DNA from 2 places in the Cohnella soli genome. Region 2 is predicted to be linked to the other one. Evidence: predicted binding sites of a transcription regulator. Region 2 holds the regulator's gene; the other holds the start of a gene.
What was found. The regulator CtsR, encoded in region 2, represses protease genes until heat stress. The targets are predictions, from matches to a motif close to ATGGTCAATAAAGGTCAAACA.
Positions count from the first base shown of each region.

Region 1: a site for CtsR is predicted at 11,328-11,348, ahead of clpP (ATP-dependent Clp endopeptidase proteolytic subunit ClpP). Genes of this name have one in related genera too.

Region 1 is NZ_JBHSMI010000002.1:46,000-62,199, forward strand. Features, by position in the region: gene ACFPOF_RS00670 (aldose epimerase family protein) at 1-656, shown strand, start outside; gene ACFPOF_RS00675 (SGNH/GDSL hydrolase family protein) at 664-1,776, shown strand; gene ACFPOF_RS00680 (tetratricopeptide repeat protein) at 2,060-3,790, shown strand; gene trxB (thioredoxin-disulfide reductase) at 3,841-4,788, shown strand; gene ACFPOF_RS00690 (ROK family glucokinase) at 4,838-5,791, shown strand; gene rapZ (RNase adapter RapZ) at 5,901-6,797, shown strand; gene ACFPOF_RS00700 (gluconeogenesis factor YvcK family protein) at 6,802-7,791, shown strand; gene whiA (DNA-binding protein WhiA) at 7,795-8,730, shown strand; gene ACFPOF_RS00710 (HPr family phosphocarrier protein) at 8,833-9,102, shown strand; gene ACFPOF_RS00715 (SIMPL domain-containing protein) at 9,226-9,993, shown strand; gene sda (sporulation histidine kinase inhibitor Sda) at 10,177-10,458, opposite strand; gene clpP (ATP-dependent Clp endopeptidase proteolytic subunit ClpP) at 10,669-11,253, opposite strand; tRNA gene ACFPOF_RS00730 (tRNA-Arg) at 11,427-11,501, opposite strand; gene ACFPOF_RS00735 (sugar-binding transcriptional regulator) at 11,745-12,767, shown strand; gene gap (type I glyceraldehyde-3-phosphate dehydrogenase) at 12,892-13,902, shown strand; gene ACFPOF_RS00745 (phosphoglycerate kinase) at 14,405-15,586, shown strand; gene tpiA (triose-phosphate isomerase) at 15,597-16,200, shown strand, end outside.
Region 2 is NZ_JBHSMI010000004.1:43,332-59,531, forward strand. Features, by position in the region: gene ACFPOF_RS02750 (ATP-dependent Clp protease ATP-binding subunit) at 1-996, opposite strand, end outside; gene ACFPOF_RS02755 (protein arginine kinase) at 1,046-2,110, opposite strand; gene ACFPOF_RS02760 (UvrB/UvrC motif-containing protein) at 2,127-2,642, opposite strand; gene ACFPOF_RS02765 (CtsR family transcriptional regulator) at 2,676-3,137, opposite strand; gene ACFPOF_RS02770 (hypothetical protein) at 3,544-3,816, opposite strand; gene ACFPOF_RS02775 (GH116 family glycosyl hydrolase) at 3,838-4,821, opposite strand; gene ACFPOF_RS02780 (helix-turn-helix domain-containing protein) at 4,800-5,030, shown strand; gene ACFPOF_RS02785 (glycosyltransferase family 4 protein) at 5,070-6,236, opposite strand; gene ACFPOF_RS02790 (hypothetical protein) at 6,251-7,459, opposite strand; gene ACFPOF_RS02795 (GDP-mannose 4,6-dehydratase) at 7,490-8,440, opposite strand; gene ACFPOF_RS02800 (mannose-1-phosphate guanylyltransferase) at 8,443-9,480, opposite strand; gene ACFPOF_RS02805 (glycosyltransferase) at 9,639-10,772, opposite strand; gene ACFPOF_RS02810 (hypothetical protein) at 10,942-12,069, shown strand; gene ACFPOF_RS02815 (FkbM family methyltransferase) at 12,104-12,886, shown strand; gene ACFPOF_RS02820 (methyltransferase domain-containing protein) at 12,948-13,733, opposite strand; gene ACFPOF_RS02825 (glycosyltransferase family 4 protein) at 13,750-16,122, opposite strand.

The DNA of each region.
Region 1 (16,200 bases), on a different contig from region 2:
GGGCGCTTCCGTGGGAAAGTCGGGTATCTCCGGAAGAAGCGCAAATGTGGGTAGAAGGCGTGCAGGTTCCCTATCGACTGAGCAAAACCTATCGACTATCCGGAAGAACAGTCGAGCTGTTATATCGGCTCGAAAATCCGACTCCGCACCGATTTACCTATATGTGGGCGCCGCACGCGCTACTGGCTATCCGGGAAGGGATGATGCTGGCGGCAGAACCCCATCAGGTGAAGATCGAAGTTCCGTTTACGTTCGGAAATAGATTGCAGCTGGAAAAAGGGTTCAGTCCTTATCCGCAGGCAGTGACGACCGATGGCGCGAAAACGGATTTATCGGAGTTGTTCGCCGACGGGGCGGTTCATGCCGAGAAATATTGGTTCACGCAGACATTTCATGAAGGCTTGGTTACAATAGCCGATTCTCAAACCGGAGAGTCATTGCAATATATCGTCAACCCTGATGAAGTTCCTTACTTGGCTGTGTGGGTGAACAACGGAGCTTTGTGGGGCGATTACAATGCAGCCATTGAACCGGCAACGGCTTATATGGATAGCGTCGAATTCGCTACGGCTTTGGGCAAGGCAAAGGCGGTTGAAGGATTTTCTTCTGTGACTTGGAGCTTCAAGATTCGTTTGACATCGCGTGACGAGAGGTGATGCAGCTATGGAAATTATCCGGCATCGAAGCAGACTAAAGAATACGCTGCGGAAACTGGTTCAGGGCGGGGAACTGAGTGTAGGGTTTCTCGGGGGTTCCATTACGGACGCGAGACCCCGTCATAATTGGCCGGAGGCTGTTATCGCTTGGTTGGTGGAACGTTATCCCGGAGTATCCATTCGCGTCGAGAACGCGGCGATTGGCGCAACGGGCAGCGAATTGGCCGTCTATCGGGCGGAAAGGGATATCCTGCAAAGAAAATGCGATCTTGTATTCGTAGAGTACGCGGTCAATGATTATTATGTACCCAGGGAGAGACGGGCGCAAACCCGTGAGGGACTTCTTCGCAAGCTGCTGGCTGATGGGACGTCCGATGTCGTCTTGACCTATACCTACAATCAGGACATGTACGAAGACATGGCGAATCGGAAGACGCCGGAGTCCATTTCGGATTTCGAACAGCTAGCCGAGCATTATGGGCTTGGATCGGTATGGATGGGGCTTCATGCCTGGCAGGAAGTCGCCCGAGGAATGATGAGGTGGGAAGAATGGCTTCCCGACGGGCTGCATCCGACCAGCAGGGGGAGCCTCTGCTACGCCCAGAGCGTCATCGGATTTCTGGAGCGGGAGTTGGGGGCGGGGGGCCAAACTGTAGACGCTGCTTGCGAAGCGGAGCGCATAACGCTTCCGGTGCCGCTAAACCCGGGGAATTGGGAGAACGGCTGGACGTTAGATTTGACGCGGATCAGGCGAGAGGGACCATGGAGTCTGCGACGCTGGCCGCATCTGGAATGGATAGACCAATGTCTGGTAACGTCTGCGATCGGATCCAGGCTGTGTTTTTCGTTTCAAGGCCGGGGGTTTACGCTTGGACTTGATTTCGGTACTTTAAGCGCCGATTTCCGATACAGACTGAACGGAGAAGACTGGCGCAGCGTCGAGCTGGACCGTCCGGATTGGTGCCCTGAGGAAGGGTGGTTTCTTGCCGTTACCGTTGCTGACGATCTGCCGGCGGGTGAGCATCTGTGCGAGATCGAAGTCGTTCACGGCAATCGGGAACGCTGCCGGGGTAGCCGCTTCCAGCTTGCTTTTGTCGGAATTATCTCACCCGGTCAATGATTGCTTAACCGTCCTACCCGCTGGCATTTTTTCCGTAATCCGTCGGCGTCACGCCGCACTCTTTTTTGAAAAGTCTAAGTATTTTACAATTGCATCGCTCCTGCTGTCGAGTCAACTCGAAAGCGAAGAACCTCCAATCCGTTATTCATTCGGAATTGGAGGTTCTTCTCGTGTCGTTAGGCGAGGCGCTCATGGGAGATAGTTTCATGGACGACGCGCGCTGTGTTATAATCGGGGGTGATAAAGACGTACGTGATAGACACAACGAGGAGGTGCCTTGCCGATGAGTCAGCGGAAACGAGCGGTTCAGAGCCGACGTCCCAAAGTGATCCCGATGCGTCTAGATGCGACGTTTTTCTTCGAACGCGCCGTTCAGTCTCTGGATCGGTACCATTACGACAAGGCACTCAAATACTTCCGCCGCGCCGTCGAGTACGAGCCGGAAAATCCAGTTAACCATTGTAACATGGCAGGCATTCTGTCCGAGATGGGGCGGTACGAGGAGTCGAACGATATCCTTCGCACTGTGCTGGACGGGATCGATCCGATGATGACGGAGTGCTACTATTACCTGGCTAACAACTACGCCAATATGGAACTTTTCGAGGCGGCCGAAGAGGCGCTCGTTCGATATTTGGAGAACGACACGGAAGGGCAATTTCTGGACGAATCGGATGAATTACTTGACCTGCTGCATTACGAATTGAATCGGCCCACGAAGCTGGCGACGATCAAGGCGAAGGAAAATATATACGCGCATGACAAAGCTCGCGAACTGCTTGAAGCGGGGCGTTTCGCGGAAGCTGTGAAGATGCTGGAAGAAATTATCGAGCGGGATCCGGCTTTTCTCGCTGCAAGGAATAACTTGGGACTGGCATACTATTATATGGGCCTGTTCGAGAAGTCGGTTGTTACGATTTCTGAAGTGCTGGAGGCGGAACCGGGCAATTTGCATGCGTTGTGCAACTTGGCCATCTTCTATCAGCATTCGAATCGGGAAGGGCAACTGCAGACGCTTGTCGCCAAGCTGAATAAGACGGTGCCAATCCACCCAGAGCATGTGTTTAAGCTTGCGACGACCCTTGGCATCGTTGGGCAGCATCGCGAGGCCTACTCCCATTTTCGTCGGTTGCTTCGCACGGGGGAACTGGCGAACGAACCGAGCCTGCATCATTTCGCTGCCGTAGCCGCGACGAATCTCAAAAAGTACGACGATGCGGAGAAGCATTGGAAACAAGCAGAGCGTCTCGATGCCGAGTCCCCAGTGCCGGCCTTTTACTTGCGGAGGCTTGAAAAGGTGCGGGCAGGAGATGAACGCGCGCCGACGCATTACCATTATCATCTTCCGTTCGAGGAGCAATTTCGGCAATGGTCGGAAAATCCGGGACAGGTGACGGAAGCGCTCAAGCGCGATCCGTTAATACGCTCCTCATTCTTCTGGGCGCTTCGACATGGGGATCGCCGGACAAAGGTGCAGGTTATTCAAGCACTCGGCCTAGTAGCCGACGAAGAAGTGGTCGATGCGCTCAAGGCGTTCCTTGTAGATGCGGAAGAGGAAGACGAATTGAAGCGGGTGGCGGTGCTCGTCCTGAGGTCCATCGGCGTTCAGGATTCGCTTGTCGTCACTTTCAGTGGTCGGACATTGACACTAGAGGCTCGGCGCAAGCCGGGTAAGCTCCCCGTGTGGGACAGCTCTTGGCAGGTGGTGCTGGAACTGGCGCTCGACGGCATGTCAGGTCGTTACGACGTTGTACAGCAGCACGACATGATGACGTTATGGGTCGATTATTTGTCCCGCGTCTATCCCGAAGTGCCGAAGTTGCATAAATCGACGGGATGGGCAGCCGCGTTGGAATACTGGACGGCGAAAATGCACAGAAGAACGGTCACTTATGCGGATCTGGTCGAACGTTACGGTGTCTCCCAAGCGAGCATCAGCCGTTACGCGAACCGGATCGACGAAGCTTGCGGCATTCGTGAGAAGCTGGATTTGACGACGCCTTCGTTTAATTGAGAATATTCCGCAATCTGCATTATGCGTTGCGCAACAAGGAGGAGCAAAACGTGCATAAATCAATCGTAATCGGCACTGGTCCTGCAGGACTGACGGCAGCAATTTACTTGGCAAGAGCAAACTTGAATCCGCTCGTCATCGAAGGGCCGGAGCCAGGCGGCCAGTTGACGACAACGACTGAAGTCGAGAACTTCCCAGGCTTCCCGGAAGGCATTATGGGGCCGGATTTGATGGCGAACATGCGCAAGCAGGCAGAACGCTTCGGCGCGGAGTTCCGTACCGGCTGGATCAACGCGGTCGACATGTCGAAGCGGCCGTTCACCCTTAGCCTAGAAGGCGGCGAGACGCTCCAGGCGGAGACGATCATTATTTCCACGGGCGCTTCCGCGAAGTATATGGGAATTCCCGGAGAGCGGGACAATGTTGGACGGGGCGTCAGCACATGTGCCACATGCGACGGGTTCTTCTTCCGGGGTAAAAAAATCATCGTTGTCGGCGGCGGCGACTCGGCGATGGAAGAGGCAAATTTCCTTACGCGATTTGCATCCGAGGTTACGCTTGTCCATCGTCGAGACGAGATGCGGGCATCGAAGATCATGCAAGACCGCGCACGTGAGAACAACAAAATTTTGTGGGGTCTTAATAAGACGCCGGTTGAAGTCATCGCAGGAGATCACGGAGTTACCGGACTTAAAGTGCGCAACAACGTGACCGGAGAAGAAGAGATTCTCGATACGCAAGGGTTGTTCGTCGCGATCGGCCATACGCCGAACACGAAGTTTTTGGATGGCCAGATCGAGACGGACGAACTCGGCTACATTAAGGTGAAGCCGGGCTCGACGGAGACGAACGTGCCGGGTGTATTCGCTTGCGGCGACGTGCAGGACCACAAGTATCGCCAAGCGATCACGGCGGCGGGCAGCGGCTGCATGGCTGCGCTCGATTGCGAGAAATTTCTGGAAAACTCCGCCGTTCATGATTGGAGCCAGACGCTGTAACTTTCCAGTTTATTAAACATCATTAATTTCTTATGAGGTGTCGACAAAAATGTCAGAATCGTTGTATGTAGGCGTGGATTTGGGCGGTACCGCCATCAAAGTAGGTTTATGTAATTCGGCGGGAGAGCTGGTTCGCACATTCGAAGGACCGACACAGGCTGCGGATGGGGCCGATGCCGTGCTGTCCAATATTGCGTCCTACGTCAAGGAGCTCGTTCCTCCGGGAACTCCGGAATGGGAAGCTGTCGCGGGTGTCGGTATCGGCATCGCCGGATTCCTCAATATTCCGGAGGGAATCATCGATTTCTCGCCGAACCTTCCCTTCCGTGACGTTCCGGTAAAGAAAATGATGGAAGAGAAGATCGGAAAGCCGATCAAGATCAATAACGACGCCAACGTGGCTGCGCTCGGCGAAGCTTGGGGAGGCGCGGGCAAAGGCGTCGCCAACTGCGTCTGCTACACGCTCGGTACCGGGGTCGGCGGCGGCATTATTTTGAACAATCGGTTGATCGAGGGTTTCTCGGGTATGGCAGGAGAACTTGGCCACTTAGCGATCGTGGCTGATCTCGAAGCGATCCAATGCGGCTGCAGCAAGATGGGCTGCTTGGAAACCGTATCGTCGGCTACCGGCATTATTCGTATGGCGAAGGACGCCGTTGCTCGGGGCGATCGGACGACGCTCAGCCTGGTAGAGGGCGAACTGACGGCGAAGGACGTGTTCGACGCAGCGAAAGCCGGCGACGAAGCCGCGCAGCGTATCGTCGCACGGGCAGCGTTCTACTTGGGCAAGTCGATGTCTGTTGTAGCCGTCGTCGTTAACCCGCAACGATTTATTCTTGGCGGCGGGGTTAGCAAGGCCGGCGAGTATTTGTTTGAGCAAATTCGCGAAGTGTTCGACAAGCTGACACCGGACAGGGCGCGTATTGGCGTCGAGATCGTTGCTGCAGAGCTTGGCAATAATGCCGGAATCGTGGGCGCGGCAGGATTGTTCCTTCGCGCATAACATGAAACAGGCGCCCGGCACCGCTGCTCTTAATCGCGGAGCGGGCGTCTCTTATTTCGGATGATTCATCTATCGTACAGCCGTCGTTTGTTACCGGGGAGGAATGGGCATGGATTCGATCGTAATGCAACCGACGCTTGTTATCATTACCGGAATGTCGGGCGCGGGGAAAACGATCGCAGTACAAAGCCTGGAGGATTTAGGCTTTTTCTGCGTCGATAATTTGCCCCCCGTGCTAATTCCGAAGTTTGCGGAACTGATAGAGCAATCCCAGGGAAGGATCGCGAAGATTGCGCTTGTTATCGACTTGCGAGGACGAGAGTTTTTTACAGCGTTGTCCGAATCGCTAAGTCATATTCGCGAGCACTATACGTTCCACTACGAGATCTTGTTCCTGGATGCGACTGATTCCGTTCTCGTGCAACGGTACAAGGAAAGTCGCAGAAGGCATCCGCTCGCGCCGGAAGGTTTGCCTCTCGAAGGCATCCATTCGGAGCGTAAGCTTCTGGAAGACTTGAAGGGCTGGGCGACGCAAGTCATTGATACGAGCAACTTAAAGCCAGCGGCGCTCAAGGAGAAAATCATGGGCCGGTTCACGAACATGGACCGGAATCATATCAATATCAATGTTACTTCATTTGGTTTCAAGTACGGTGTTCCGATCGATGCGGATTTGATTTTCGACGTTCGTTTTCTTCCGAACCCGCACTATGTCGAGAGTCTTCGACCAAAAACGGGTGTAGATCCTGAAGTATACGACTATGTCATGAAATGGCCGGAGACGCAGACGTTCTTGACAAAGCTTCTCGACATGCTCCAATATTTGATCCCTCTCTACCACAAGGAAGGCAAAAGCCAAGTCGTGATCGGGATCGGTTGTACGGGCGGCAAGCACCGTTCCGTTGCGCTTGCGGAATATTTGGGACGCATGCTTGGATCCAGCGATACCGAAAAGGTGAGAGTGAGCCACCGCGATTCCGATCGCGACCGGGCGGATCCGAGGTGAAGGGATGAAAGAGCGACAAACGCTGAGTCGTAAACCACGTATCGTCGTCATCGGCGGAGGTACGGGGTTGTCCGTCATGTTACGAGGATTAAAGCAGAAGCCGCTCGACATTACGGCGATTGTTACTGTAGCGGACGATGGTGGCAGCTCGGGGATTTTGCGGGAAGAATTGCAAATTCCTCCACCGGGTGACATTCGCAACGTTTTGTCTGCGCTCGCAGACACGGAGCCGCTGCTGTATGAAGTGCTAAAATACCGGTTCAATTCCGGAACCGGCTTAGCTGGACACAGCTTGGGAAATCTCATTCTGGCGGCGATGACTGACATTACGGGCGATTTCGTGACGGGGATTACGGAGCTTAGCCGCATATTCGCGGTACGCGGTCGCGTACTGCCGGCGGCGAACCATGCAATCGTCCTAAAGGCAGAGATGGAGGACGGGTCGATTGTCGTCGGCGAATCGACGATTCCGAAATCGGGGCTAGCGATCCGCAAAGTGTTTTTGGAACCTGCTGACGTTGAGCCGCTGCCTGAGGCAGTGCAAGCCATTCAAGATGCAGATGCGATTCTGATCGGGCCTGGCAGCTTGTACACAAGCATTCTTCCGAACTTGATCGTACCCAAGCTGGCCGAGGCGATCGTGCAATCGCAAGCGGTGAAGATGTTTATCTGCAACGTCATGACTCAGCCGGGCGAAACGGACAACTATTCGGTCAGCGACCATCTTGCTGCCGTACATGCGCATATTGGTCATCATTTATTCGATTATGTCATCGTGAACGATGGGGAGATACCGCCGCAAGTACAAGACTTGTACGCCGAGAAGGGCTCCACCGCAGTCCATCTGGACTTGGAGGAAGTGACAAAACGCGGTTACAAAGTCATCGCGGATACTCTTGTGCTTTTCAGGACATATTTGCGTCATGATGCTGCGAAATTAAGCGATCATATTTATCATCTGGTCGAAGATTGGATGCTGCGAAAGGGGGAATAAGACATGTCGTTTGCGGCGCTGACGAAAAAGGAATTAACGATGCTCGACGCGGAGGAGTGCTGCCAGCGGGCGGAACTATCCGCGCTTATCCGCATGAACGGAACGATCTCCCTGTCGAACAGACGGGTGATCCTCGACATCGCCACCGAGAATGCCGCGATTTCACGTCGGATATACACCCTTCTGAAGAAGCATTTTACAGTCGTGACCGAATTGCTTGTGCGGAAGAAAATGAGGCTGAAAAAAAACAATGTGTATGTTGTGAGGGTGCCGGCGGGCGCGGAAAATATTTTGAACGATTTGTCGATCGTCTCCGAAGGATTCCTATTTCATCCGAGCATCGACAAAAATCTGGTCCGCAAGCCGTGCTGCAAGAAAGCTTATCTTCGCGGGGCGTTCCTGGCCGGCGGCTCGGTGAACAATCCGGAAGGTTCCTCGTACCATCTGGAGATTGCGTCGATGTACGAAGAGCATTGCCAGGCGCTCGTCGAGCTGGCGAACAAGTTCAACTTGAACGCCAGATTCATTGAGCGGAAGAAGGGCTTTATTCTTTATATTAAAGAAGGCGAGAAGATCATCGAATTTCTGAACATTATTGGCGCGCATCAGGCGTTGTTCAAATTCGAGGATGTTCGCATCATGCGGGACATGCGCAATTCCGTTAATCGAATCGTCAACTGCGAGACGGCGAACTTGAATAAAACAATCGGGGCGGCCGTGCGGCAGATCGATAACATCAAGTTGCTTCAGAAAGAAGTTGGTTTGAACAACTTGCCGGACAAATTGCGGGAAGTCGCGGAAATTCGACTGCAGCATCCGGATATTAATCTGAAAGAAGTCGGCGACCTGCTGAAAGGGCAGGTCAGCAAGTCGGGCGTGAACCATCGACTCCGGAAGCTCGACGAATGGGCGGAAAAAATCCGGAATGGCGGGGCATAATCCGTATGGCGTATTTGTTCACTTAAGTGTTATAATAGGTTGGAAACTGTAGCTCGGGGGTCCCGACGCGCGGGACGAACAAAGATAGGGGGTATCCGGTCCATGACGAGACAGCCGGTAGTCGTTCGGCTTAAAACGGGACTTCACGCCAGACCGGCGGCACTATTCGTGCAAGAAGCCAATAAATTCTCCTCTGACGTCTTCGTGGAGAAGGATGAAAAGAAAGTAAACGCGAAGAGCATTATGGGCATAATGAGTTTGGCGATCAGCTCCGGTACGGAAGTCGCGATAAGCGCGGAAGGTTCGGACGCAGAGCAGGCTGTAACCGCTTTAGTCCAGTTGGTCAGCAAAGAAGAACTCGAAAACCAATAAGCAACCGTAGCATGGAGCTCCCGATGGGAGCTTTTTGCGTTTTTGGACAATATTTTAAAACAATTGTTTAGTCAGGCACGTCAGATATAATGCATGATAACAAGCGAAGGGTGGTTGTTTCGTTTGAAAGGACGCGTATGGTTGCAAGGGGCTGTAGCCGCAGCGATGGTGTTGACGGTGGCTTGGATCGGATTCGGAAGGGGAGTGGGCAACGTGGCTTCGGCGGAAACGGCGGCGGCATCGGGGGCGACACCTTACACGATTACGGTTGGCGCTAGTGGATCGATTAAAGCAAATCCGGACATCGCTTACGTAAACGTGGCGGTAGAGACGCGCGGAGCGAAAGCGACGGATGCCCAGCAAGCGAATGCGGCCAAATTCGCGGGCGTCGAGAAAGTGTTGTACGAGAAGTATGGCATCGACAAGAAAGACGTGCAGACAACTGGTTTTGACGTGCAACCCGAGTACAACTACACAGAGAAAGACGGACAGGTGCTGAAAGGTTACGTTGCCGTTCACTCCATCCAGGTGTCTTACCGCAAGCTGACGGAAATCGGCAATCTGCTCGATGCTTTAACGACTGCCGGTGCCAATCGCGTCAACGGCGTGCAGTTCTCGACCGAGAAGCGGGAGCAATATGAGCTTGATGCGCTCAAGAAGGCGATGGACAACGCCGCTGCCAAAGCCGGAGTGCTCGCCACGTCTTCGAAGCGGCAACTCAAAGGTGTCATCAACGTTGTGCAGAGCGATTCAGGCACCAGCCCGATCCCTTACCCAGGCGCCATGTTCGACTCGATGGCGAAAATGTCGGCGGCTCCAGCGGCGACTTCAGTGCAGACCGGACAAATCGAGATCAGCGCGCAAGTGACAGTGCAGTACGAAATGCAGTAAACGAGGTCAGTTTATCGCGTATTACCTTTAATCACATGAGTTGCCCGAATGCCGCTTCGTAGCGGCATTCAGGCAACTCATTTTTTATTGGGGTTATATGGCCGGAATATGATCTGAGGCGAAACAAAAACGCCCCCGGTTGCCGGGGGCGTTCCATGGCAAAGCTTGCAAGTTCTGAGCAGATTAAGCTTCTTTGTACTGATGCATTTGCCGAATGGAAAGCGCTTCTTCAAGCAGTTCGATGAATTCAGCGGAAAGATTCATTTTCTTGGCTTCACGATAAACCTCGAGCAGATGCTCATCCTTCAGCGGGCGAAGCAACGATGCTTTGTCGCTGAGTCGGCGGGCTGCAATCATGTCGATATGGGTGTCGTGTTCGCGTTCGTAGTAGCTGCGCGAAGGCACGGAAGACGAAAGGTTCTCGGAAGTGGTATTCACTAAATACGGATAGGCTCGGTTAGACATAAATTCCCTCCTCTAGGTTTCCTAGGAGATCGCTATAACTGGTTGCAATTGGAATAACCTCTGGAAATAGCATATCATGAATTGTTAAAGCCGAAGAGGGGGCATTCAAAGTTTTGAATTTTTGTTGACACAAGAGGGGGAGTGTGATATAGGGGGGTTACCTACAAAAAAACTCCGACATCCCGCTGGGGGAGTCGGAGTTTGACGCATTTAGTTCACTTTGTCGATGACCTTGTCAATCAATCCGTACTCGCAGGCGACTTCGGCTTCCATGAAGTTGTCGCGGTCGGTGTCTTTCTCAATACGTTCCAGCGGTTGGCCGGTGCGTTCGGACAAGATACCGTTTAACTTGTCGCGAAGCTTCAAGATGCGGCGCGCGCGAATTTCGATATCGCTTGCTTGACCTTCAGCTCCGCCGAGCGGCTGATGAATCATCACTTCGCTGTTCGGAAGCGCGAACCGTTTGCCTTTGGCGCCTGCTGCTAGCAAGAACGCTCCCATCGAAGCGGCCATACCGACGCAGATGGTGGAAACGTCCGGCTTAATGAATTGCATCGTATCGTAAATAGCCATACCCGCCGTGATGGAGCCGCCGGGGCTGTTGATGTACAGGTGGATGTCTTTCTCGGGATCTTCGGCCGCCAAGAAAAGCAATTGGGCGATGATTGAGTTGGCAACAACATCGTTAACCTGCGTTCCGAGGAAAATAATGCGGTCTTTGAGCAGCCGGGAATAAATATCGTAAGCCCGTTCTCCTCGATTGGTTTGCTCGACAACCATTGGTACGAAACTCATGGTGGCGTCCCTCCTCATAATTGTTTATCTTATGAATCGCTTGCGGTTTTCTTATCATAGCGAATCTTCGAACAAAAGTCAAAGAAAGTCAAAGAGATGTTTGGGCGTGGCTGCTAGCAAAAAAATAAAACCCGACCATATGTCATGGTCGGGTTAAGTTCAATGATAAAAGTTGGCGCGCCCGTGAGGAATCGAACCTCAATCTCAGCCTTCGGAGGGCTGCGTCATATCCGTTGGACCACGGGCGCTCGCTAATACAGCAAAAATTATTATACTCCGCAGATGGTTAGAATGCAAGGGTTTACGGTGTTTTTAAATTTGTAATTTTCGTGTACGGCAATACTTGCGCGAAAGACGAAATTTAGCTAAAATAAGGGTGGGACTAAAAAGGTTTATGCGGGACATTTTAGGTCCCAATCAATCGAAGTCGCCACAACATTCGCATCGAAGCCGGCAAAAGCCATCCGGTCTCGGGAGGAAAAGCGGGAACTATGCGAAAAATCGTTGATATTCAGAAAAAGCTGTTGCCCGACATCTTGCAAGTGATGGAGAAGAGGTACGACATTCTTCATCGTATCGGTTTGGCGGGGATGATCGGCAGACGTACGTTAGCCGCAAGCGTCGACATGACGGAGCGGGTGTTGCGGGCCGAGCTCGAACTTCTGCGTGCGCAAGGGTTGCTTGATATGGCGCCTTCCGGCATGACGCTGAGCGCGAGCGGTAAACAGCTAGTCGAAGAGATGGAGCCGATCGTCAAGGAACTGTTTGGATTATCGGACATGGAAGATCGACTGCGCGAGGCGTTCGGATTGAAGCGGGTCATTATCGTATCCGGGGATTCGGACGAATCGGAGCATACGAAGATGGAACTTGGCAGGGCCGGCAGCCGCGTACTGCGTGAGAGCCTATCGTCGGGGGATGTCGTAGCCGTTATGGGCGGGTCGACGATGGCTCGGATGGCATCGCAATTTTCCAATCCATCGCAATGGAAAGACAACTGGTTCGTGCCTGCAAGAGGCGGCTTGGGCGAGAGCGTCGATTATCAGGCGAACACGATCGCTGCGGAGCTAGCCAAGAGAGCCGGAGCGCGTTATCGAATGCTCCATGTGCCTGATCATCTGAGCGAAGAAGCCTATCAGACGATCATGCAGGAGCCTAACGTTCGCGAAGTGGTCGATATGATCCGCGGCGCGAGAATCGTCGTTCATGGTATCGGAGACGCGATCACAATGGCGAGTAGAAGGAAGCTCAGCGAAGAAACGAAAGATGAGCTTGCGAAAGACGGTGCGCTGGCGGAAGCGTTCGGGTACTATTTTGACCGGGCGGGGAAGGTCGTGCATCGGATGGCGACGGCGGGGCTCAGGCTTGACGATATCGAGTCGGCTGGATTGGTCATCGGCATCGCGGGCGGTCGAAGCAAGGGAGAAGCGATCGCTTCGGTTATGAGATTCGGTCACGACGACGTTCTAGTGACGGACGAAGCGGCGGCTGCCGAGGCATTAAAGCACGTATGATTCGCAGCGAAGCGATCAGATGCAGTTTCAAGCTCGAATAACGGGTAATCCTATTAGGTAACGAGGTCTCGGCGCTTTGGCGCCTGACATATAAAAAAGCTTTAATTCCAAGGAGGAACCAACCATGGCAGCAGTAAAAGTGGGTATTAACGGATTTGGACGTATCGGACGTAACGTTTTCCGCGCATCCCTCAACAACCCGAACGTAGAAATCGTAGCGGTCAATGACTTGACGGACGTCAGCACGCTGGCTCATCTGCTGAAATATGACACTACGCATGGTCGTCTGAACGGCACCGTTGAAGTGGGCGAAGGCGCTCTTATCGTCAACGGAAAAACGATCAAAGTGTTCGCAGAACGCGATCCGGGCAACCTCCCTTGGGCTTCCGTTGGCGCGGAAATCGTCGTCGAATCCACGGGCATTTTCACGGCGAAAGAAAAAGCCGAGCTGCACCTCAAAGGCGGCGCCAAAAAAGTCATTATTTCCGCTCCTGCTTCGAACGAAGACATCACGATCGTTTTGGGCGTCAACGAAGATAAATATGATCCAGCTGCTCACACGATCATCTCCAACGCTTCTTGCACGACGAACTGCTTGGCTCCGTTCACGAAAGTATTGAACGACCAATTCGGCATCGTTAAAGGCATGATGACGACGATCCACTCCTATACGAACGACCAGCAAGTGCTTGACTTGCCGCACAAAGACCTGCGCCGCGCTCGCGCTGCCGCAGAAAATATCATACCTTCTTCCACGGGCGCAGCGAAAGCGATCGGCCTCGTATTGCCGGAATTGAAAGGCAAACTGAACGGCATGTCGTTCCGCGTTCCGACGAAAAACGTTTCGGTAACGGATCTCGTTGCTGAAGTGAAATCCAACGTAACAGTTGAAGAAATCAATGCGGCTCTGAAAGCTGCTGCAGAAGGTCCGCTGAAAGGCATCCTTAACTACTCCGATGAGCCGCTCGTTTCGAGCGACTACAACGGCGATCCGGCTTCTTCCACGATCGACGCACAGTCAACGATGGTCGTCGAAGGCAACATGGTTAAAGTCGTTTCCTGGTATGACAACGAGTGGGGCTATTCCAACCGCGTTGTGGATTTGGCTGCCTTCATCGCTTCTAAAGGTCTTTAAGTTTCTTCTTCGAAGAAATTTCGACCATCCCCCTAAATCCCCCTTCCTCCAGGAAGGGGGACCCCAAAGGGCCGCGCCCTCCGGACACCCGCAAATTGCCGTATGATCGACCGACGAGCGGGTGGGGGTTACAATGTGCATAGATCGCTACGTCCCGGATTTGCTTCGCAAACCGGGACTACGCTTTACTTAGGAGCGGGCGGGGGATTCGATTCGCGCGATTGCGCGCGCTGCGAGTCCGAAGCAAATGCGTGCACGATTCCGCGTTGACTGGCGCCGCTCATCGTGCAAGGTCAAGGGCTTAGCACTTCTGTGCGCTGTCTGCGCCGCTTGAAGTGCGAAGTTCAAGTGCAAGGTCAAGGGCGTTGCACTTCCGCGCGCTGACTCGCGCCGCTCGAAGTACCGATATACACATAAGGACATAGAGCAAGGCTCCATTAGCTTGGAGCCTAGCTTTGCGCCCGGAGACATACAACCAAGCATCCCCTAGGAGGTTTGACTCTTGAACAAGAAAAGCGTTAGAGACGTCGATGTTGCAGGGAAGAAAGTATTTGTCCGGGTTGATTTTAACGTGCCGCTCGAGAATGGCGCCATTACGGACGACACGCGTATTCGCGAGACGCTGCCTACGATCAAATACTTGATCGAGAAGGGCGCGAAAGTCATTTTGGCGAGCCACCTCGGCCGTCCGAAAGGCGAAGTTGTCGAAGAGTTGCGTCTGACGCCTGCTGTTGCCCGTTTGTCCGAATTGCTCGGCAAGCCGGTTGCGAAAGCGGATGAAGTGGTTGGCGCAAGCGTGCAAGCGCAAGTTGATGCGCTTAAGGACGGAGACGTGCTTGTGCTTGAGAACGTGCGGTTCCACCCGGGCGAGGAGAGCAACGACGTTGAATTGGCGAAAGCATTCGCTTCGCTTGCGGATCTGTTCGTGAATGACGCGTTCGGCGCTGCGCACCGCGCTCATGCTTCGACGGAAGGCATCGCGCACCACATTCCGGCTGTCTCCGGCTTGTTGATGGAGAAAGAGTTGGACGTGCTTGGCAAAGCGTTGAACAACCCTGAGCGTCCGTTTACGGCAATCGTGGGCGGTTCGAAGGTTAAGGACAAGATCGACGTTATCAACAAAATGATCGAGATCGCGGACAATATCATCATCGGCGGCGGACTTTCCTATACGTTCTTCAAGGCGGAAGGTCATGAGATCGGTTTGTCGCTTTGCGACAACTCCAAGCTGGACCTCGTTCTCGAGTTCAAGGAAAAGGCGAAGAAGCTCGGCAAAACGTTCCTCCTTCCGGTCGATATCGTCGTTTCCGAAGATTTTAAGTCGGCTGTCAACATGGATATCGTCGGCATCGACGGCATTCCGGCGAACAAGGAAGGCGTTGACATCGGACCGAAAACGCGTGAAATCTACGCGGAGGTCATTAAGAACTCCAAGTTAGTCGTATGGAATGGACCGATGGGCGTATTCGAAGTCGACGATTTCTCCAACGGTACGCGCGCGGTTGCGCAAGCATGCGCTGACACGGCGGCTTACACGGTTATCGGCGGCGGCGACTCCGCTGCTGCGGCTGAGAAGTTCCACCTGGCCGATAAAATGAACCACATCTCCACGGGCGGCGGCGCTTCCCTGGAATTCATGGAAGGCAAACAACTTCCGGGCGTCGTAGCCCTGAACGACAAATAGAGGTGAGACTATGAGCAGAACTCCGATTATTGCGGGCAACTGGAAAATGTTCAAGACGGTCGGCGAAGCGACGGCTTTCGTCTCCGAAGTGAAAGGCAAAGCAGAAGTCGCAGGCGTAGAAAGCGTCATCTGCGCGCCGTTCACGGCGCTGCCGGCTCTTGTCGAAGCGGTTAAAGGCACGTCGATCAAAGTCGGCGCGCAAAACTTGCACTTCGAAGATAGCGGCGCATACACGGGCGAAATTAGCGGGGTGTTCCTAAAAGACCTCGGCGTTCATTATGTCATCATCGGTCACTCCGAACGCCGTCAATATTTTGGCGAGACGGACGAGATCGTGAACAAGAAAGCTCACGCTGCGTTCCGCCACGGCATCGTACCGATCGTCTGCGTCGGTGAGAAGCTTGAAGAGCGCGAAGCGGGCACGACGAACGATGTTGTTCGTGTGCAAACGGAAGGCGCACTTGCCGGTTTGACGGCTGAGCAAGTTGCGACTACGGTTATCGCTTACGAACCGATCTGGGCGATCGGTACGGGCAAATCGTCGACGTCCGCGGAAGCGAACGAGACGATCTCCTACATTCGCGGCGTTGTCGCCAAGCAATTCGGCGAGGAAG
Region 2 (16,200 bases):
GCGCTCCAGCGCGGCGTCTTTCTCGATATATTTGCGGTATTCGTCCAACGTCGTCGCGCCGATGCACTGCAATTCGCCGCGGGCTAAAGCCGGCTTCAGAATGTTAGAGGCATCGATCGCGCCTTCCGCGCCTCCCGCTCCGATCAACGTATGCAACTCGTCGATGAAGAGAATGACATTACCCGCTTGACGGATTTCATCCATGATTTTTTTCAACCGGTCTTCGAATTCGCCCCGGTATTTCGTGCCGGCGACGACCGAGCCCATGTCGAGCGTCATGACGCGTTTGTCGCGAAGCGTCTCGGGAATCTCGTTAGCAACGATCTTCTGCGCGAGACCTTCGGCGATCGCAGTCTTGCCGACGCCTGGTTCACCGATAAGAACAGGGTTGTTCTTCGTCCGGCGAGACAGTACCTGGATCACGCGCTCGATTTCTTTCGAACGGCCGATGACCGGGTCGATATTGCCGTCGCGAGCGCTTGCCGTCAAGTCGCGAGCCAAGCCGTCGAGCGTCGGCGTGCTGACGTTCGAAGAAGGGCCATGGTTCTGCGACGAGCTCTCGTTGCTGCCAAGCAGCTGCAACACTTGCTGGCGTGCTTTATTTAAGCTGATGCCCAGGTTGTTCAAGACGCGGGCGGCGACGCCTTCGCCTTCGCGAATGAGTCCGAGAAGAATATGTTCCGTGCCCACGTACGTATGACCTAATTTACGCGCTTCGTCCATCGACAGCTCGATGACTTTTTTCGCCCGCGGCGTATAAGCAATGTTCGTCGGTTGTTCTTGGCCGCGTCCGATCAGCGATTCGACTTCGTCCTGGATTTTCTCCAAGCCGAGACCGAGCGCGATAAGTGCTTTAGCCGCAATGCTTTCCCCTTCCCGGATCAATCCGAGCAGGATATGTTCCGTGCCGATATTATTGTGTCCCAAACGCACCGCTTCTTCCTGAGCCAAAGCCAACACCTTCTGCGCACGTTCCGTAAATCTTCCAAACATCATGAGACACACCTCCAAAGTGAACTGGATCCTTAAATTTAGAATAAAACATTTATGAAATAGTTGCCAGTCGCGAGCGGATCATTTCCGCTCTGGACCGGTCACGATCTTCCGCATTCATCGCATCCCCATAAGTCATTTGCAGGGAACCCGGCTGTGTCGTGACGAGCAATTCGTTCAGAACGAGGCCGTCAACTTCCGGAAGCAGGTCAAGATGAACGCCGAGCCGGATGTCGGACAACCGTTGAGCCGCTTCTTTCGAATCGATAATGATCGCCTGCGAGAGAATGCCGTACGATCGCCGTATCCTGTCCTCCACGCGCAGCCGGGACTCGGATAATAGCTTACTCCGGGCCGAGCGCTCATGTTCGATCATTTGCCTTGCAACCTGGAATAAATTTTCAATAATCTCCTGTTCCGACTGCCCGAGCGTAATCTGATTCGACACCTGGAACAGGTTGCCCGTCGCTTCGCTGCCTTCGCCGTACAGTCCTCGTACCGCAAGACCGACTTGCGTGACGGCAGACAAAATCCGGTTGATCTGCCCCGTCATGACGAGAGCGGGTAGATGCATCATTACGGAAGCCCGAATGCCGGTGCCGACGTTCGTCGGGCAACTCGTTAAGTAACCATGCTTCTCGTCAAAAGCATAATCGACCTGCTCCTCGAAAATATCGTCGATTTTACTGGCAGAATCCCATGCTTCGCGGATCTGGAACCCGGAGCCAAGGCATTGAATGCGAAGATGATCTTCCTCATTAATCATGACGCTGACGTCCTCATGCGGACTAAGGATCAGCGCTCCGTTGCGCGATTCGTTCGCAAGGTTCGGGCTGATCAGATGCTTCTCGACAAGTACAAGCTTCTCAAGCTCAGTCAACTCGCTCAGTTTGATCTGCTCGATCTTGCCCAAACCGTTCAGCCGCCCGTTATCTGCAACTGCGAGCAACTGCTCCATCGCGGAGTTCGATTGCTCGGGATTCGCCATCAGCGGGAACGGCAAGTTCCGGATATTACGGGCAATACGGACCCTGCTGCTGATGACAACATCGGAATCAGGCCCCGTTCCGTTCATCCACTGGCTTAACGCCGTCGTTACGTGTTTTCGTTTCGGCATCTTTCGTTCCCGCCCTTCAGCCGCTCATTTCTTTCTCAAGCTCGCGAATCCGATCCCGCAATTGCGCCGCTGTTTCGAAATCCTCCCGTTCAATCCGGCTTACCATTTCCTTCTTCAGCCGATCGATCTCCCGTTTGGTCTTCAACTTGCCTCCGGCCCGCTTCGGTACTTTGCCGACATGTACGGTGTTACCGTGCACTCTCTTCAATAGCGGATCAAGCCGTTCGGAAAATTGCTTGTAACAATGACTGCAGCCGAACCGGCCGATTTTGCTGAATTGAGCGTATGTCATGCCGCACGTCTCGCATTTCACCGTCGGCTGGGGTTTAGCGACAGATCCGGCGGACATCGTCTCAAAGTCGAGTAAGCCCGACAGCAAGTTATGGATGGAAAATCCGCTGGAAGTGCCGGGGATGAGCTCCCCTTTTTCCCTGGCGCACGACTCGCAAATGTGCAGTTCGGCCTTCTCTCCGTTCACGATTTTCGTAAAATGAAGCGTGGCCGGCCGTTCGCCGCATTCCTGGCATTGCATCGGTTGATCCGCCTCCTTTCGAAAGTCCATTGCCTATTTGCCAAGAAGGGCAACAAGTATTGCTTTCACGAGCTTGGCGCGTATTTCGTCCCTTAGCGGAAGCTTCAGCGTCAGCACCTCTCGGGATACTGCCGCCTTCAGCAAGATCGCCTCCCGCGGGGTAATAAACTGGGCCTGCTCTAGCTGGTAGAACAGCCCTTCCGCGGCGGTTTGGTCAATCTGATCGCCGACCGTTTGCTGGATATGATGCTGTACCGTCTCAAGAGAAGGCAAGTCAACCCGTTGAATCCGGATGTATCCGCCGCCCCCACGCTTGCTTTCCACGAGATACCCTTTCTCCATGGTGAATCGGGTGCTGATGACGTAATTGATCTGCGACGGCACGCAACTGAACTTGTCAGCTAAATCGCTGCGCTGAATTTCGACGGACCCTTCGGAACTGTTATGCAAAATCTGCTTTAGGTAGTGTTCGATAAGATCGGTAATGTTACGCAAGATTTTTCTAACCTCCGATCCGTTTCTGACTTTGACTTTCTTTGACTATAATCTCATTATACGCCGTTTTCTGAAAAATGCAAACGTTGTTCGCTACTGATTTGCGTCTTTGTCTTGTTGTAAAAAAGGCATCTGTTTCAAGACTTTTCCCACGGCTGGGATTTTTAATTGCACAAACGGCATTTGTTTTCTTCACTTGGCCGGTTTTGATGCAAATAGGCCGAAATAAATGACTTTCTTGCAATTGATTTCCCAAAATTCAGGAAAACGCTGAAATGAGTTGTATGCTTTACACTTAGACGACTAGACGGCACTTCGCTTCTTTTGGATACCGGGTGGCCAAATTCTCCGCAAAACTTATATCGTGAGCACAAAACAAGGGCTGCCCCTTAGTCACTTTCATGACTTATGGGGCAGCCCCTTCTGTATATGCTTGAAGCAAGGAATAACTCGCCATCGATCGGGCATAGTTGCTGCCGCATTCGATCTCGTTCCACGGATTGCGTTTCTCGCCGTCGTAACGATCCCGAATTGCTTGCACGATCGACAATCCCTCTTCGACGAATCCTTCTTGAATCATATGAGAGGCCGCCTGATACTCGAAGCCCGTCATCGTCTCCGAATTATAAGTGAGCGGAATCGCGGGCTTGTACGTCCCTTCCGGCCATGTGCAGATCACGAGGCCGCCCTCGTCGTTCAGCTAATACAACCGCCAGGTATTCGCTTCACCGCGCATGCTGGCCTTGAAATTATGCCGGTACAAGGCGCCCAAAGCCGAACGAGTCTGTTCTCTATCAAAAACCTCGCCGATTCCGCATAAATTCGCATGCCACTGAGCGAGAACTTGATCGATGGCGCAGCCGCCCGCGATCTGATACTTGATTTCGCCCAATTCCTTGTTCCAGAAGGTATTACAGGTGTCCTCATCGAATTGCTCCAGCAAAGATTTGTCCGTCAAATCCACTTGTTGGACGTAGTATTCGCCGTTAAAGAGATATTCGTCGACCCATTTCTTACCTTTGCGGAAAATGCTTTCGAACTCCTCCGAAGTCTCTCCTTCTCCTAGGTAATCAGCCATTTCGGCCCCAGCCTTGAGGGCGGCCAGATAAAAGCCGTTTAACCACGAATTCGGGCCGAACAGTTCCATATCCAACGTGTGATGCTGTCGCCCAGTGAGAACGCCCGTCTTTCCCGGATCCCACCGATCTTCGTTGCTGTCTGACCATGCATAGCTTATAGACCTCTTAATCGCCGGCCAGACCGATTTCAACCATTCCGTGTCGCCTGATATTTTCCAATCCCGATAAGCTTTAATGACGCCGCCAAATTGACCATCCGCGCAAACGCAGTCCATTCTTTCCCGTCCGATCGGCAGCATCAACCGAAACGCCATTTTGCCGTCGTCCCGTTGGTTGTATTTGAAATCCAAGTCGCGCATGCTGCGTTCGAGACGGGGGAACAAGAACGGAACCGCATATGCGTAATTCCACACGTGCGTGCAAGACCCCTCGCAGCAGCCTACATCCTCGATACAGCCTTCGAAACCGTACAAGGATCCGTCAGTCAGACGTAGCACCGTCGGCGATTTGAGCACGGACAAGTTCGCGGATACCGCCTCCTTAACCACTTCCGGCACAGTGGAGGAAAATAATGCTTCTTTGAATGCAAGCGTATCTTCAAGCAATCGATCCCAATGAGCTAGAGCGTACTTTGATTAAACTGCGCATTCAACATGCTGCGGAACTGTTAAGAGATGGCGTATCCTTGCAGAAAACGAGCGAATATTGCGGATTCGCCGACATTCATCATTTTTCCAAGACATTTAAGTCCGAAATGGGCATCGCGCCGGGACACTACAAGAGAACCTCCGCCTCCGACATGGCCCCGAACTGACATCCCTCGCACGCCAAAAAGCGCCCGCAGCCGAGCGCTTCATACGTTCCATAACTTCTCCAGCCTCTCTCGCATCGCTCGCCCCGACGCCTCCGGCGAGAACGATTCGCGTATCGTCTCCCGTCCTCTTCGCGCGATGGCTGTCCGCCACTCATCGTCATAGACGACTCGTTTCATCAGATGCGCCGCATGTTCGATGTCCGGCTCCGCCCAAAGCTGATGCGCCTTATAAGGCCCGAAATCCTGACCGACCCGGACAAGACGATGGCGAACCGCCCCGCTATTATCCGGCGTCATAAAATCGGTATTGCCCGACCAGTTCGTTCCGATGACGGGTTTGCCCATGATCATCGCTTCTGCGAGCGGTAAGCCAAACCCTTCCGACCGATGCAGCGACACATAACAATCGCAGCAACGCATCAACTGCTGCACGTCGTCCCGACTCATGACGCGGTCGATAATCCGCACGTGCGGCAGCCCTGCCGCCTCCCGCTTCAGATTATCGATCTCTGCCCGCTGCGGATTGTTCATTTTGATAACGAGCCCAGCAGGAATCCCGTAACGAACGACCGCCGCGCGGTAAGCCGCCAAGACGGCTTGCGGGTTTTTGCGCGCGGAGTAGCTGTATGTGTCGTACATGCACAGGAACAGAAACTTTCGCTCCGGCAAGCCGAACCGCGCACGCTCAGCCAGAACCGGCTCCGGTTCGCGAACGCCGTGCGGAATCGTCGCAACCGGAACCGGAGACTTGTCGGCGACGCTTCGTCGGATAAATTCTGTCGGCACCCATACCTCATTCAGGTGGCGGAACCCTTCCGCATACAACGCGGGAAATTCCGGCAGCTCCCAATGCCAATAACCGATATTGACGCGCCCCGCGAACCATTGCTCTCCGAGCTCCGCATAAGCGACAGGCATCTGGTCCGCGTTAATATGGAACAGGTTAACGGCGTACTCCGGCTTATTCGTCTCCCGATGCGCCCATGATCGGTCTTCGCTGCGCGACATGTTGCCCCCAGCGAAATTCAATATTGCGAACGGAATGTCGCAAGCTTCCAACGCGCGGGCCGCCAGCCGGCACGACTCGCCGATGCCCATCTCGTAACGAGCGTATCCGATCAGATTAACGCCGCGCGCCATGCCTGCTCCCGTGCCGGTGCCGGTGCCTGCGCCCGTATCCACGCCCGCGCCTTCTTCAATCGCCATCCGTCCTCACTCTCCTATCCGCCCATCGAATCCAGAACAGGATTCCACACGATCGGATCGACGCCGTATTCCATCGGGACGAACGTCCGCGCCCATGTCATCAAGCCGTGCCTGCTTCCGCCTGTCGGATCAGGGAACAGTCGTTGCAGGTCGACGCGGATATCGTAAATTTCCTTCAGCAAGCGCGGAATTCGGCCGCTCAAGCTCATCGGCGCAAACAACCACAAGTAAAAACCGTGAGGCGTCAACGTGGAGAAAGGATTACCGAACACTTGCGACGCTCCTATCTTCCGGTACACTTCCCTTGCAATCGCAGGAATGACGATTCCGTTATCGAAATAATGGTACGCATACCGCCAGCCCGCCGTCTTCGCGTATCCGTTCAACGTCAATCGCGCGAGATAGTCCCGGAACAAGCCGAGCAAGTCAGGCGCATGCCGCCATTGAAACCTCGTCTGATGCTTCGAGATGACGGACAAGTCTGCCGAGAATCCGCTGAAGTGATAGAAGGTCAGCGGACGTCCTCCGACTTCGTACATTCCGCCGTTGTTGACGATCGGCCTCTCGTGCAGATTCCAATAGGCAGCATTGTAGCCGGGATCCTTCCATATCCGTACACTCTCGTACATCGCCGGTACGAGATCCATCCACCGCTGGTCGACGTGGTATCCCTTGGCCGGGTCCATCAGACAATACCGAAGCAGCCGCTCTTTCCACCAACGCAGCATACGGAACGTCTCGTCTTTGCGGGTGACCGCGATAAACCCGAGATTGTACACGCCCGACTTCAACAGATCGATCTCTTCCGGCTTCTGCCCGTCATCGGGCAGCGGTGTCAAAATATGTGGCGTCAGCACAATCGTATACTCAGGCAACTCTTGAAAAAAGTCGTCCATCCGCTGCGTGATCAGAATGTCGGGATCGAAGTAGACGACATGCTCTTCGCCTCGCACGGACAACAAATATTCAAGCAGGAACGGCTTAACCGCTGTGCTGAACTCCGTAATGCCGTATTGAAAACGAAGCGAAGGCCACTCGGGCAAGCCGATGTCCTTCAAATGCACCCACTCGAAATCTTTCTCGTGGCCATCCAGTAATCCTTCGCTCTCATCCGCCAGCAGCACGTACGCTTTGCCGTTCGGATGGTGCTCGAGGAACGACTGGACGAGCGTCCGCGCGAACGCGATGTAGTTTTTGGCGATGATCGTGCACATCGTGTACATAGTCGGTCGTTCCCCCTTAGCAGTCGTTCCTTAAGGCTGCGCTCGCCAATATTCGATCAGGTCTTCCATCGTCTTCTCGAATGGAATTTCGGGCGCCCATCCGGTCGCTTCGTTGAATTTGCGGTAGTCGCCGAGCAGAATTTCCACATCCGAAGGGCGCAAGCGGGCAGGGTCCGTTTTCACTTCGATTTTCACTTCGCTGAATGATAGCAACAGAGCCAGCACTTCCGAGATCGTATAACATTTGCCCGAAGCGATGTTGTAGTTTTCCCCGGGTTTTCCTTTCTCGAGCGCGAGCCAATAGCCGCGTACGACGTCGCGCACGTCGGTGAAGTCCCGCTTCGCGTCGAGATTGCCGACGTAGATGACGGGCGGCTTCTTGCCTTTCTCGATGTCGACGATCTGCTTGGCGAAGTTCGAAGTGACGAAGTTCTCTCCGCGTCTCGGCCCGGTATGGTTAAACGTAATCGTACGAACGACATGAAGACCGTAGCTCTTATGATATTGATAGCCCAAGTAATCTTGAGCGACTTTGCTGATCGCGTAAGGGCTGAGCGGGCGGAGCGGGTTCGTCTCTCGAATCGGCGTCTCGTCCGGCTCAACTTGGCCGTATTCTTCGCTGGAGCAAGCAATCTGAATTCGCGTACCAAGTCCGAAACGTCTGATGGCTTCGAACAGGTTTACCTCTCCGGCGACGTTATTGTGAATCGTATCGATCGGCGAATTCCAGGAGGTGGGCACGAAACTTTGCGCAGCCAGATGGAAAATGAGGTCGGGTTGCTCCGTCCCGATCAAGCTTTCCACCGAGAACGGATCGCGCAGCTCGCATTCGGCCAAACGAATGTCTTTCAGCAGATGAGCAATGTGGTCCATGCGGCTGCGGTTGCGGATCGTGCCGACGACTTCCACGCCTTCGCGCAGCAGAAATTCGGCCATATGGCTGCCTACGAATCCGGATATCCCCGTTACGAGCGCCTTCACTTTTAGCCGACGCCTCCTTCTTTTTTTTCAACTTGCTGAACGATCGCTTTCAAATAAGGCTCTTTCGACTTATGACAAATGAGCAAACCTTCGGCCGTAGACACGATGATCAAATCCTCCGCACCGATCACGATCGCCCTGCGCCCTTCGGCGAAAATAATATTGCGAGTAGACTCGAACGCATGAACCGCACCTTGCACAATGTTCCCGTCCGAGTCCGCATCTTCTTCCTTCACCCGCTCAAGCGACGACCAACTGCCGAGGTCCTCCCACTCGTAGCGGAACGGAATCGTGTACAGATTGCGCGCTTTCTCCAAAATCGCATAATCGACCGAAAGCTTGGGCAGATCGCCGTACACCTTCTCTGGATGACCGCCGGCCAACTCCAAACGGTGCCATAAATCGGGCTGATGCTCCTTCATCGCTTGCGCGATCGTGGAAGGCTTCCATACGATTATTCCGCCGTTCCAATACACATCCGATCTGGAGACGAGCTGCTGGGCGACTTCGAGCGGCGGCTTCTCGACGAACGAGACGACTTTCCGTGCTCCTTCCAACGTTTCCGATTCCGATGCGACGATGTAACCGTAGTTCGTCTCCGCCCTTGCGGGCACGATGCCAAGCGTTAATATGGCGCCTGCAGCATCGGCTACCGATTCCGCTTTCGCAAGCGCTTCGAATAAGGCAACAATGTTCGGCACGTGTTGATCGGAAGGCATCATGACGAGCGCCTCGTCGTCCCCTTCTCGGAGAAAATGAAGCGCCGACAGCGCCACGCACGGCCCGGTATCCCGCTGGACCGGCTCCGTAATGATCCGGTTTCCTTCCAGCTCCGGCAGCTGTTCGAACACGAGAGGCCGATAAGTGGCGGCGGTTACGACATACAGCTTCTCCGACGGCATAACTCCGGCCAATCTGCGGTATGTCGTCTGCAGCATCGTTTCCTCGGACGTTAACGCGAGAAATTGCTTCGGCTTCTCGTCCACGCTCCTCGGCCACAAGCGGCTCCCCTTTCCGCCTGCCATGATGACGATTTTCATAGATCAGATCCCCTTTGCTCGCTTCGACGGACCACTATCCAGGCACATCGACTGCCGCCGCAAATGTACCGTTTATTGTATGGCCTGCCCATCCGAACCGCATGGACGATTAACTAGCACAAGCCAAATAGGGTTGTTCGCCTAGGCAAGGGATCTCATTAGAGGATACCTAGCAACTGCCGGATTTTATCGCCGATGACAACCGGAGAATAGTTGAAGTGAACGTCGTACGCCGCCTTTTTCCCGATACGATCGCGCTTGACCCTGTCCATGTACACTTCTCTCATCGCTTTGCCGATGCTCTCTGCGCGAATGTCCGCCCACAGATGGCCCAAGTAATACTCCGGGCGGTCCCGTTGCAATTGGGCGTCCACCGGCACGAGTTGGCGCTCCGTCTTGATCAGGAAGCTGTTATCCTCGTTCATGAACTCCGTATAACCTCCCCAATCCAGACCAATCGTCGGTTTCCCGAGCGCCATCGCTTCCATCGCCGGCATGCCCCACCCCGCGCGGTCGATCGAGACGTAAGCATCGCAGCTTCGGTATAAATCGATCAGTTGCTGTTCGCCGAACGGCTCCACGATGACGACAATCTGCGAGCCTGTTCGATCGACCGGAATGTAAGATCTGATAACGGAAGCGACGTATTCCGGCTTGTAACCGCTATGGACATAAGCTTTCAGGACGAGCGAGACATCCTCATCGGCACGAAACTCACGGCAGAATGCCCTTACGAGCAGATCGATTCCTTTACGAAAATCGAAACCGAATACATATAGAAATGAAAAAGGACGCAACGGAGGCGAGAACGTAATTTGGTGATACGGACGGCCCGGATAAAATCTCGAGACGTCAATCGGATAGGGCACGACTTTAAGTTTGGACGGATGAACGCCGCTAGCTGCGAAGCTGGCGTAATTGAATGCGGTAGGCACCCAAATTTCGTCCATCGCATTGCATCTCCAAGACCAATCAGCGGGGACGCGGTCCGTCTCGAACAATGTCATGCCGATGCGTTTGACGACTCTCGTATCCGGTACAGGCAGTTGGAAGTGCGCAGGCACGCCATGAACGAGGCACACCGCCCTGTCCCCGATTTTGTCGGTGGACAGCCGCTGCAGCCATTGGACGGTATTCTCGCCGATCTCGTCCTGATGGTTGCCAGCGATTAACGGAGAGATGTACACCGGTATGTCCGCAGCCTCCAGCGCCTGCAGAAAGTTGCGGGATACGTTACCGTAACCGCCCATGTCGAATACGGGTCCGACCCAATACACTCCCGTACAGCTCATCCGATACCGACTCCTTTATACTCGCGTTACCGACAGTATATGAATGCCCCGTTCGCGCGGCATCTCCGTTTCGACCTATCTTCGCCTATCAAAGGCCACTACCCATGCCGATCCGCACGCGTCGCATATACTTCATTACGACTTTCTAGCGAAGGACTGAATATGGCCTATGGGATTCGCGGATATGCCGCTCCTGAACTATTTTCTGTACGATTGCCAGCCATTGCCGTACAACCAGCTCCCTTACGGCAATTGTTCGGAACGGACGATAGAGCTGCCGATCGCGATGCGTTATTTGCAAGAAACGATGACGGGGACGGACCGCCCTTATCTCGAGATCGGCAACGTGCTTGCCAACTATGAAGAGCTGTTGGCCAAGCAACCCACGCTCGCAAATCGCATCGTGCTCGACAAGTTTGAAGAAGCGCCAGGTGTCCTGAACGTCGATCTGATGGACTATGACACGAAGCATAAAACGATCCTCTGTCTGTCCACGGTCGAACATATCGGACAGCACGCCTATGGCGAGAACAAATCCGGCGACCGTGAAGCCCCGCTACGCGCGATCCGGCGTATCTACAATTTGCTGGAACCGGACGGTACCGCCTTGGTCACCGTTCCCTTCGGGCAATTGATGGACATCGGCTGGCTCATTCAATTCAGCGGCGAATACATGGACCTCCTCTTCGATAGCTATGGCGTTCCACGCGAAGCCGCGTCGTTCACGTATTTCCGCAAGCAGGACATGGACATTCATTTGAACACGCCCCGCCAAGCATGGATTCAATGCGAAAGAGCTGACATGGCCGAAGCGACATTCGACTCCCCTTTCATGTTCGCTAACGGCATCGCCGTTCTTCGGCTCCGCAAAATCGGCCAAGACGTCCACGAAACGGCTGCCCTCATGTCTCGAGACGATCTCGTTTATCGACCGGCAGCTGCAATACCGAACGTATATTTCACGCCTTTCGTTCGGCCGTTCGCTTTCGACAAGAACGGTTATTTTCCCGCGCACCGTTCCGGCTACGTTTTCTACGGCCATCCGGTCTCGTTGCCGCCGAACCGATACCGCCTGGAAGCAACGATCGAAATTTCCGGGAGCGGGAGCTTTAGTCTGGAATTAACGACGGCAAACGGCCGCAACACCATCTGGTCGCGCAAGCTGACAGGAAGCGAAACGTTGCAAGATGAGATATCAATCGACGGAGAAGCGATGGACGTCGAACTGCGTTGCTATAAACATAGCGCCTGGGCCTGTCATCTCCGGTTTCCGAAGCTGACGTTAACCGCCGTGTGACCGAATTTCGAAATTACCGAAGGAGGAAAACAGCTTGTTCGACTATCGGCCTCACGTCTACGTCGGGGATCATACGGTGCTGATGGACTTGAACGCCGGCCCTGCTATGTTTCTCGATCTTCGAGATCCAGTGTGCATGGCCATCTATTTGACTGGTTCATGGGAACCTTGGATCAGCGACTCCTTTCAGAGTGTCATTAAACCCGGCATGACAGTGCTCGACATCGGTGCCCATAGCGGCTATTTCACTCTACTGGCCGCCCAGAAAACAGGTCCGACCGGTAAAGTTCACGCCTTCGAGCCGAATCCTTTTCATCATCGCAATCTTCTGAAAAGCGCCGGCGTGAACAATTACCCCCAAGTCAGACTTCATCGCGTCATGCTCGGGGATAAGAATGAGAACGCCGCAATCGAAACACAGGGAGAAGGCGGTTCAAGCATTCTTTATCCAAGCTTGAGCGAGTTGAACGGCGTTACGAAGACGGAAGTCCGGAAAGCGGTGCTCACCGACCTGCTCGGCGCCGACAGAAAAGTCGACGTCATCAAGATCGATATCGACGGCGGAGAACCTTTTATTATGGACAGTCTCTTCGAAGTCATCGATGCCAATCGCCAACTGGTCATTTTCATGGAATATTTACCTTTGTTATGGGGCGGGCGGGACCCTCGTCCAATCATGAAGCGGTTCTATGACAACGGCTTTCAAGTATTTAACATTCCAATGGACAGCTCGGGCGCTTATCCGGTCACGCTTGACCAATTGGCCGCACATACGGGCCATCTTCATTGGGATTTGCTGCTCGTTCGTCATTATTGAGGGGTTATGCAATAAGACAAAGAAGAGGCTGCTGGCGACGGCCTCTTCTTTTGCGTTATTTTTATTGCGGCTTCTCGATAATTAATCCAATCGAAGTCGAGACGAACTGACCGAGCATAAGCCGAAGATGAACGGGGTTGTTGTAAGGCGGCAAATCGACGTACGATTCGAAAGGTCCTGCGCCAGCCGTATAATCGATCGTAATGCGATAACCTTCCCGCCTCAATTCGTCCGCCATCGCCTCAATGTCTTTTCTACGATAGATGACCAGAATCGGCATTTCCAGCGTCTCTTCGTTCGAAGTGAGGTTAAACTCCGTCGTATGGACGGCGACCCCTCCGGGTCTCAAACATTTCATCTGATTCACGATAAAACGTTTCCCGAGTTCGATCGAGCCCAGATGTTCGAAGCTGCACGAAGACCAAGTAAAATCGAACTGCCCAGTGAATTTGTCGCTAATTCGGTTCATATCCGCCGTCTCGTAAGACACGAGGTTGGCAAACTGATGCGGGTCGCATAAGCCCTTCCCATTCAGATCGGCTAACGTATTCGCATGCTGATTCGTATCGACCCACCCTTGCGTCTTGGCGTTATCTACGTCCAGGTCCGTTGCTACAATCTCGGTGCCTTGCGCGGCAAACGCCGCGGCCAGCGGCTCTTTACCGACGCCGAATCCCAGCCCCTTCCTGAATGGCAGCAGCATGTCGCGCTCACGTAGCGCCTCATAAATGTAGCACCATTCCCATAGTTTGCGATGAAACCGCATGTTCTCGCGCAATTTGGTACATGCGTGGGTAAACCACGGCATCGTAAAATCTTGTTCCCGGCACAGCTGAGATTGCAGCAAATAAGTTCCCCCCTGATTACGATCGGCGGACATGCGGGACTCCGTCGGCGCTATCCTGAACGTGCCATTGCACTGTCGGCACATCACCCGTATAGTGGCTCCGCACGACCGCCTCATAGATCGCATCGGCGAACGCAGCATCCGTATGCGCACCGTCAAGCGCGAATGCCTCGATCGATCGCTTTGACATCGCTTCTCTGACTTCCTTGCCCCCAGCCCCCCCGGCACAAAGAGCTCGGATCGCTTCTTTCAGCTCCGTCTTCGCGGCTTCCATCCCGCTGGTGGAAACTTTCGTAACTACTCCTTGCGCCAATCCTTCAAACGCCGGGACATCATACACGATCGTCGGGATGCCGCTTGCGACCAGTTCGTAGACAGCGTATGGAGACGATCTCAACTCGGGATCTTCCAGCATAATCGCAACGTTCGTACGCTTCAGCCAATGTTCGTACCGGCTCGGAGTAAGATTGCTCAGCGCCTCCGTCTTTTTCGTCAAGCCGAAGTTTTGAACGGTGATCTTGAATTCTTCAAGCTGCTCGGGGGAAAATTGGCCGATGATTCGATACTTAAAGCGGAGCCCCTCCTCCGCCAGCTCCTTCAAGCATTCCAGAAGGAACGGGGCATAGAGACGACCGCCTTGAGTAACGAAACTTGTCAAGTTGAGCGGACTTCCGTACAATCGCGGAGCAGAGACGATTGGCGGGGCGGGGATCGGCGCGTCTACGACGATCGGGTACCCCAATGAAGTAAGCCGATCACTTGCTCCACGACCATGAACAACGATTGCTTTCGATTGATGGACATAATGACGGATAATCGGCACGATCTTCCTGTCTATTTCTCCGCTTAAAATGCGATCCATTGCTTGCTCTGCGATCAAACCAAATTCATTTTGCATGATGCGAAAATAGGGCACTATTGCGTTCCGCCCGATGGTCGTCCTCCAAGCGAGCGGATGAAGATTGGCATCTCCAAGTACGACGATACCCGGTCGCTCCCACATGTATGCGAGGTACGGAATGATGAACTCGTATGCGCGATCGTTGCCGAGCTCGTAGATCACGATGTCGTATTTGTCTTTCATCGATTCAAACGTCTCATGCGAATATGTCGTTAGCGTGTAATCCTGATCTTTGCTCTTCGAATGTTGTTCCGTCTTCTCTACGTAAACGTCGATCTCACAACGATCAGACAAATACGGAGCCGCCGAGTGTAATGCACCATATCTCCCTGGGTGGCATGGATGCTTCGCTGCAAATACGGCGATTCGGTGCCGGAGCGACGTTTCGTACCCTTCCAGCACCTTGTCGGCTACCGATTCCCACGTAAACTGACGGGATTGCTTCAACCCTTTGCGTCGAAGATCGGCTAATCGCTCCGGATTTCCAAGCGTCGCGACGATACCTTCCGCGATCGATGATGAACTCTCCGGGTCAACCAAGTAGGCCGCATCTCCGCTAATCTCCCCGAGAGAGGAATTGTTGGACGTCAGCACAGGCGTTCCGCAAGCCATCGCTTCTATGATCGGAAGCCCGAACCCCTCGTACAAGGAAGGGAATGCAAACAATTCCGCCCCATTGTACAGCTCGACCAGATCGACGTCCGGCACGTATCCAGTCACGACGAGGCTCGTGGCATCCCCAAGGGCGGCAGCTTGGGCAAGCATGTGCCGCTTCTCATCTTCCGTCGACTTGTAGACGATGACGAGTTGGTAACGTTCACTGAACGTACGATTCGCTGCGATGAACGCTTCGATTAGCCGGGAAATGTTTTTGCGCGGATCGTCGCCTCCCGTACAGAGAACATACGGTTTAGCGATTGCGTAACGCCGTTTCACTTCTTCGGTATTAGGTTCGGAGAGCGGCTTGAACTTCGGATCATACCCCCCCATAACAACTTTGATTTTATCCGGGTCCATTCCAGCCAGTCGTACTGCATCTTGCTTTGTCGTCTCGGATATCGCGTAGATGATATCGCACGAACGGATCATCTCGATTACCCGCATATAGATCGGACGGACGTAGTCGTTCATATACTGCTTCTCGAGAACGAGCGGGATAACGTCGTACAATGTGGCGGCTACTCGCGTGTAGCCGAACCAGGCCTTGTTGAGCATTGCATCGCTGTACGCTTGAAAAAGGTGGCCCGGTAAATGGAACAGGTTAAAGGGGCTTGTCATATGGTAGACGTCGATTCTGTTGCGAAGCAAAAATTGCTGGAGTTGGTTTTTCAAATGTTCGGAGCCTTTGCTGATGTCCGGGTAGAAGTAGAAGTACGAGTGGGCATTGTCCTGCTTCAGGATCGCCTCGATCATATTTTGCGAATAGCGGCCGATGCCGCGTTTCATCGCGTCCGTCTTAGCGAAAAACATATCGAAAGCTATGTTCATCGGTTCACCGCCATTTGCCTCAGACTTCATTCACATGGTTATAGTATGGCGGGTTCGTTCCTGCGCATGGGCCACCGC